2 regions of the Bacillus sp. F9_6S_D1_P_5 genome follow, and region 1 is predicted to be linked to the other one. Evidence: predicted binding sites of a transcription regulator. Region 1 holds the regulator's gene; the other holds the start of a gene.
What was found. Region 1 encodes LexA, which represses DNA repair genes until DNA is damaged. Its sites were predicted from a motif close to CGAACATATGTTCG; they were not measured.

Region 1 (4,132 bases):
AGAAACCAAATTTATTAGTCGTAGCGTATCACGGAGGATTTGAACGCGATCTACAAACCGGGGTACCGACTGAAGTTTTAACAGGTGAAAACCAAGGATATGCAATGTGCCATGAAATTGAAGGAATAGATATTTTACTAACAGGCCACCAACATCGGGAAATCGCTCACACCGTAATAAATGGTGTAACAATTTTACAGACTGGATGCAATGGACACTTCATTGGAAAAATAACAGTGACATTCAAAAAAGCAGAAAAAAAATGGATAAAAAAAGAGAGTTATTCACAATTATTGCCTGTGCAAGGAATTGCGACGGACCAACATATTCTTTCCTTAGTTGCCGATTATGAAGAGAAAACACAAAATTGGCTCGATCAACCTATTGGACTAATCTATGGAGACATGCAAATTTCAGACGCTATGCAAACTCGTTTGCAAGACCATCCTTTTATTGAATTTATAAATAAGATACAGATGGATATAGCTAATGTTTCTATTTCTTGTACAAGCTTATTTCATAATACATCTCCAGGTTTCCCTAATCATGTAACAATGCGTGACATCGTTTCTAATTATATTTATCCAAATACATTACAAGTAATTAGAATAACTGGAGCAGATATAAAAGATGCCCTTGAACTCTCTGCTTCTTATTTCACATTAAATGCAGATGGAGATATTATCGTAAACCCTACCTTCATAGAACCAAAGCCGCAACACTATAATTACGATATGTGGGAAGGGATTTCGTACGTATTAAACATTTCCAAACCTCTTGGCGAGAGAGTAGAATCTTTACAATGCAAAGGCATTCCTCTTAATATGGATGAAGAATATGACGTCGTTATGAATAATTATCGCGCTAGCGGCGGCGGAAACTTCTTTATGTTCCAAAATAAGTCCGTAATAAAAGACATACCAACAGATATGTCTGAACTGATCGCTAATTATATTTTGAAACACAAAAAGATAGAGGCAACAGTTAATAATAACTGGAAAGTCATTAAATAACGAATGTAATAAATAAAAAAGATGGGCTTCGCCCATCTTTTAGTTTAATTTTGCATTATCTTGCTTTTTTAAAGCTTTTAATTTCGCCGGTGTAACGTCTGTACCTTGTTCGTTAACGACTTTAATTCCTTTAAGTTCGTTTAACATATTTTGACGAAATCCTTTTAAATATTGTTCACGTAGCGACTGACGCTCACGTTGTTCTTCTTCAGTTAAACCTTCAGCTTTTGCTTTTTTCGCTAAGAAGTTAATGCGTTCAACGAGTTCGTGACTAAGCATCTCGAATCCCCCTTCTAATCAAAACTGATTATTATCATACAATAGTTACTCTTCTTTATCAAGCAATTGCTTTGTATACTCTACATATCTACGATGTACCGTCGCTTTTGAAACGTTATGACCAAAGCCGCGAAGCGTCGCTGCAATTTCTTCGAAAGTAAGTTCACTCTTGCGCAAACGTACAATTTCCTCAATCGGCACTTCTTTCTTCTCTCGCCCTACACTTAAATGACGATTCTTTAAATTATTTTCTGGACGATAACCTTTTTCTACGGCGCGTTGCATACCACGTTTAATTTTCAAGTTATGAATCTTTCTTTGGTACTCTTCAACAATACCGATAATATCTAATACCATCGAATCAGAATCCGACAATTGCAATTCGCCATTATGCGTATGCGTGTATACTTTTATTCCCTCTTTATGTAAACAGTGCATTAATGCAATTTTTGCATTTCCTCTACCAAGGCGCGTTTCATCTTGTATGAGTAACACATCAATTTGTTCATCTCGAATTGTATCAAGCACTTCTAATATGCCGTCACGTTCAATTGTATAGCCACTCGCCTGCTCTTCAATCACCTTAGTAACATTCATTTGGTAGCGCTCAGCTAAATGCAATAATTCATCTTTTTGACGTAATAGTGACGTTTCTTGCGCTTCTTTTGTTGTACTCACACGCGCATAAATAATTGCATTCATTATGAACCCCTCTTTCTCACTATTATTTCCCTCTAGTGTAACATAAATTCGCCTTTTGTTCGAACTTATGTTTGTAGAATGTTTTTTCGCATGTTATACTTATTAATAAGAAAAATGAAAGAAAACGAGGTGTTAGAAAACATGGAAAAGTTAACGAAACGCCAGCAAGACATTCTCGACTTTATTAAGCTAAAAGTACAAGAAAAAGGATATCCACCTTCCGTACGTGAAATCGGTCAAGCAGTCGGCCTCGCTTCTAGTTCTACAGTGCACGGACATTTATCACGACTAGAAGAAAAAGGATATATTCGACGCGATCCAACCAAACCAAGAGCAATTGAAATTTTAGGTGACGATCGAATGGATGCAGAAACACAATCTGTTATTCAAGTTCCAATTGTCGGGAAAGTCACTGCTGGATTACCGATTACAGCAGTTGAAAGTGTAGAAGATCACTTCCCACTCCCAGCTAGCATTGTTGCTGGAGCAGACCAAGTGTTTATGTTACGTATTTCTGGAGATAGTATGATTGAAGCCGGTATTTTCGATGGAGATTTAGTTGTTGTTCGCCAACAACAGTCTGCATATAACGGTGAAATTGTAGTCGCTTTAACAGAAGATAACGAAGCAACTGTTAAACGTTTCTATAAAGAAAAAGACCATTTCCGTCTACAACCGGAAAACTCTTCATTAGAACCTATCATTTTAAAACAAGTGTCAGTTATCGGAAAAGTAATTGGCGTATATCGTGATTTACATTAATAATAATAAAAGAAGATAATTACCTTATTTACATACGGTAATTATCTTCTTTTTTGTATTTTGATAGATTTTCATACATTCTATTTGTTATGAACGAGTTTCAATCGTCACATCGCCAGCAGCTGTTTTACCGCTAATTTTTTTACTACCATTGCCAATTGTTATATTATTATTTTCTACATTAAAAATTGTCACGTCGCCAGCAGCGCTTTGCCCAGTTATAACTGCATCTTGTGGTTTTTCCAATAAAGTAATATCTACATCCCCAGCAGTTGAACTTGCCTCTACATCATACTTAGGATCATGATCCATAATATGCACTTCCCCGCTAGCCGACTTCGCTGTTACTTTCCCTATTACCTTTTTAAAATTTACCTCACCAGCTTTTGAAGATCCTTCTACACTCTTAGCTGTGACATGTTTCAAATCTACTTCTCCGGCGAGTGTCCCAACACTTACACGATCACTTTTCACATCACTTATTTCTATTTGTCCAGCAGATGAATTAACTTTTATCTCATGGTAAGAACGTTCTGGTACAAATATAGTCAATGTAGACGTTTGAAACTTGAAATTGTAAAAAGAAAAATCAAATGTAGCACCTTTTTCGTTTTCCCCAATAATTTTTAATGTGTCACCATCTTCGGCAATACGAACCTCTTGTTTACGTGTATCTCCTGTGTGCTTTACATAAAAAGAAGAGTCGGGAGATTTTTGGACAACAATATCCCCAGCGTCTAACTTAACTTCTATATTTTTTAATGTTTCGTTTTTAATAACGTCTTCTTTGTTTCCTTTTTCTGCAGTTTGTACTGCTTTTTCATATGTTTGTGAAATCCCTATTACTCCAATAATGATACAAGCGATTGCTACTAACAATATTTTTTTCATCATCTATTCCCCTTTTATCATTTTGAAGTTCCATAATACATAACTTACGCATAATCGTTTAAACCACTTTGTACTATAATAAGCGATAATACATAACAACAATCCTACCCCAACAAACGTTATACTAACGAATACATCCAGCCATATAAAGGTACCCATAAATACTTTTGCAATAACGAAAAATGGTGTCACTACACTAGCAATCCCACCAACCCAAAAGGAAAATATAAAAGCGATAATTGCAACTAACGGGCCTAATACAATAATAAAATTAAACAAACTAAGTCCAATCGCTGCCATAACAGCCCTTGTTATATTGGAAGTAGATGGATCCTTTTTCATTTCGTCAAATCGATACAAAGCAAGTAAGTCTTTCGCAATTACTTTCGGCGAGCCAAGACCCTTTATTATTTCCAATTCAGTTTTCCCCTCTTCTTTCCCAAACTGAAAATGCTCTTCATAATCAAATAAAATATCTTTCCTCT
Region 2 (4,132 bases), on a different contig from region 1:
CAATATCTTGTATCACCTAAAATGGTAATAACTCTTCCCTTTTGAGGTGGGCCGATAAAATCTTTTCCGTTTAGTATCGTACCATTTTCTAATTCAACTACTTCTCCATCTTTTAAACGTTTAAAGAGTGGACCTGGTTTCACACCCATCTCCAGTAATTTATCGACTAAAAGGGCACCTTGTATATCTTTCTCTATAATACGATACCCAAAACATTCAATACCATGTGACAACCTTTTCGTTTCCACATGAAATTCATTATCTTCAAACACAGTACCTTCTTCTGTTATCTCAACAATTTCAAGTGGGTATTTTACATGTGTCGTACTTACTGATAATGCTACTTCAATAAATTGTTTAATTCCTTTTGGTCCGTACACCGTTAAAGGTGTAGTCCCTCCTTGAAATGAACGGCTTCCTAATAAACCAGGCAAGCCAAAAATATGATCACCATGTAAATGCGTAATAAATATTTTTTCAATGCGGCGTGGGCGTACTGATGTATGTAATATTTGATGTTGCGTCGCCTCGCCACAATCAAATAACCAAGTCTGTCCTCGTTCTTCTAACAATTGCAAAGCAATTGCTGAAACATTCCTTCCTTTCGAAGGAACACCTGCACCAGTTCCTAAAAATACAAATTCCACTTTCTTTCCTCCAGCTCTTTATATAATCTACCTTTCATCTTACGGAATGTTATTTCAAATGGCAAATCGAATTTACATAACCAATCATCTAGACAACTATATAAAACGAACGTTATACTCGAAAAACTTAGCCATCGTTCGTGTTTTGTGTTAAAATGATTATACTACATTTTAAGGGAGCGTTTTATTATGAAAGAAGCATTTCGTTTACAAACTGATTTTTCATCTTCATTTGATCGCTGGGTAAGTTCTTTCGTGTCAGATCACCCAGCACAATTAGAATGGACGACTTTGAAAGAATTAATCCATGAATATACAACAACACATACAAATGATTCGTTACCAACATATATTTCTTCAGCTTTAACATATTACGCACAACGCGTTTCAACAACAAACAGTTCAGAAATTGTTATTTTTGAAAATCATACAATCTCTTAACCTATCATAAAAAGCACTGGTTACAGTGCTTTTTTATTTATACTTATTTAACAAATAATCATATTCCGTCCAAAAATCTGTATACATACTTCGATCAAACGCATCTAAAATTATCTTTTCACTTGATTTATTCAATAACTCTTTTGCTTGTAGTGCAAAAGAAACCATTTGTTTTCTATAAAAACTTTATAGTAAAAAATTTCATAATTAATTTTAAAAATAAAAGGTGCCATGATATTTACAGCTTCATGAAACCTTCTACATAAACTTATTTTCTAATTTTTGCTGAAAAGACTTTTCTTGCTTACGTAATAATTGACTACCTCGTTGTAAAATCGGCATTCCATACTTATCATTAATTTGATCGATGACAGCAAGTAGCGGCTCTTCTTTCGCATCTTCTTCAAATGAAAACAAATCTAATTGTTTCACCGATTCTGTCTTCCACTCTATTTCAGTAGCTGTCACACCTAGTAAACGAACGGAATCACCGTCCCAATGTTGCTTCCATAAACGAGATGCAGCCTGAAAAATATCTCGTTCTTCCCAAATGGCATTTTTCAATTGCTTACTCCGCGTTACTGTGCGCCTATCATGATATTTAATCATAATTTGAATATTATAGCTGACGAGGGTTCGCTTTTGTAATCTTTTACTCACTGACTTGGATAGCCGTTCTAGCATATCAAGTAATTCTTTCTCTTCATCCATATCCTTTGAAAAAGTCATCGAATTACCGACACTTTTATGTTGTCCCATTTGACTCGGATCAACTTCCCTATCATCCACACCTTTTGCCCGCCTTTGTAAATCAACACCATGCTTTCCAATTTTAGCGCGAATGATATGTTCGTTCCCTTTTGCTAACTGCTCAATTGTTTGTATATGAATATCGTTTAATTTTTCAGCTGTTTTTTCTCCAATTCCATGCATCGCTCCAACCGGAAGTGGCCAAATCATTTCTGGAATATCTCGTTTTCGAAGCACAGTAATCCCGAGGGGCTTTTTCATATCAGAAGCTGTTTTTGCTAGGAAAAGGTTTGGAGCAATTCCAATGCTACAGGGTAGCTGTAACTCTGCTAATAATGCTTGTTGAATCATCTTTGCTATTTCAAGAGGCGAACCGAGTGCGTAGCAATCTGTAATATCTAAATATCCCTCATCTATAGAGACTGGTTGTATTTTTTCCGTAAAACGGGAAAGGATTTGAAACATTTGAAATGAAGCTTCACGATATAATGTAAAATTAGGACGCCTTACAACTAATTGCGGGCATAACCTTTTCGCTTCCCAAAGAGGCATCGTCGTACGTATCCCAAATTCCCTCGCCTCATAACTACATGTTATGATGATTCCTTTTCTTTCTTTTTCATTTCCAGCAACCGCTAACGGCTTTCCTTGTAATGATGGGTCATGAGCAATTTCAACAGATGCGAAGAAACAATTCATATCTATATGTAAAATAACACGACCATTTTTCGGATACATTTCTCGCATAGTACTCACTCCTTCAAAGAACATTTGTTCCTTCATTATACCAAATTCATGCACAATATAATAAATTACTTATTCTTTTTATCCTTACTTTTGCTATACTTAATATGAGTATGGATATTTTTGTAAAAGGAGTGATTTATTATGAAATCACACAGTAAACTCAACTATACATTTCTCATTATTATATTAATCATCTTAATTAACTATTTACTACTCCCTATTTTTGATATTAACGTAGCCGGGATCCTTCCAAGTCTACTAGGCATTGCAACAACTGCTATACTGCCATGGATTTTCTTATATTGGCTTATCCGCCTTGTAAAAGCAATCGAATCAAAATAAAAAGCGTGTAAATCAATTATGATTTACACGCTTTTTCTATTACATTATTTCGCTACTTCTTCAATAATTGCGACAACTAATTCTGCTGTTTTCGCTAATTCCTCAACAGGGATCTTTTCGTTTGTTGTATGAATTTCTTCATAACCAACCGCTAAGTTAACTGTTGGAATACCGTGTCCTGCAATTACGTTTGCATCACTTCCGCCACCACTTTGGTGAAGGGAAGGTGTACGACCAATTTTTTCTGCTGCACGTTTTGCAACCTCTACAACGTGGTCGCCATCAGCAAATTTAAATCCTGGGTACATAACGTTTACTTCAACGTCTGCGTGACCGCCCATTTCTTTTGCAGTTGTTTCAAATGCTTCTTTCATTTTCGCAACTTGTACTTCCATTTTTTCATTGATTAATGAACGCGCTTCTGCAAAAATTTGTACGTGATCGCAAACGATATTCGTTTGTGTACCACCTTCAAAACGTCCAATATTTGCAGTTGTTTCAGAATCAATACGACCAAGTGGCATCTTCGCAATTGCTTTCGCTGCGATAGTAATTGCAGATACACCTTTTTCTGGTGCTACACCAGCGTGAGCTGTTTTCCCACGAATAATCGCATTCACTTTCGCTTGTGTTGGAGCTGCAACAACGATTTCACCAACTTTTCCATCGCTATCTAATGCATAACCGTATTTCGCTGTAATGCGTTCACGATCTAATGCTTTTGCACCAACAAGACCAGATTCTTCTCCAACTGTAATAATAAATTCAATTGTACCATGAGGGATATTTTTCTCTTTTAAAACACGGATTGCTTCGAACATCGATGCTAATCCTGCTTTATCATCCGCACCTAAAATCGTAGTACCATCTGATACGATATATCCATCTTTAATAGAAGGCTTAATTCCATTACCAGGAACTACTGTATCCATATGAGAAGTAAAGTAAATTGTATCAACACCATCTTTTGTTGCTGGTAATGTACAAATTAAGTTACCTGCACCATGCCCAGTAACAGCCATTGTGTCATCTTCAAATACTTCTACACCTAAATCTGTAAATTTCTTTGTTAATACTTTGCAAATTTCTGCTTCAAATTTCGTTTCAGAATCTACTTGTACTAATTCCATAAATTCATTTACTAAACGTTCTTGATTAATCATAAGACTGCGCCTCCTGCACTACCATTATGTATGTAACACTAT

Region 2: the regulator LexA is predicted to act here: its motif matches at 2,603-2,616, upstream of ACUXEY_RS04945 (DNA polymerase IV).

What each region holds. Positions count from the first base shown of each region.
Region 1 covers NZ_JBTREW010000001.1:9,152-13,283, reverse strand. The annotation lists gene ACUXEY_RS00080 (bifunctional metallophosphatase/5'-nucleotidase) at 1-1,013, shown strand, start outside; gene ACUXEY_RS00075 (DUF896 domain-containing protein) at 1,053-1,292, opposite strand; gene ACUXEY_RS00070 (YneB family resolvase-like protein) at 1,338-1,994, opposite strand; gene lexA (transcriptional repressor LexA) at 2,136-2,756, shown strand; gene ACUXEY_RS00060 (DUF4097 family beta strand repeat-containing protein) at 2,844-3,650, opposite strand; gene ACUXEY_RS00055 (DUF1700 domain-containing protein) at 3,651-4,132, opposite strand, start outside.
Region 2 covers NZ_JBTREW010000003.1:54,067-58,198, forward strand. The annotation lists gene rnz (ribonuclease Z) at 1-647, opposite strand, end outside; gene ACUXEY_RS04940 (DUF3932 family protein) at 837-1,088, shown strand; gene ACUXEY_RS04945 (DNA polymerase IV) at 1,347-2,585, opposite strand; gene ACUXEY_RS04950 (hypothetical protein) at 2,727-2,927, shown strand; gene ACUXEY_RS04955 (tripeptidase T) at 2,972-4,090, opposite strand.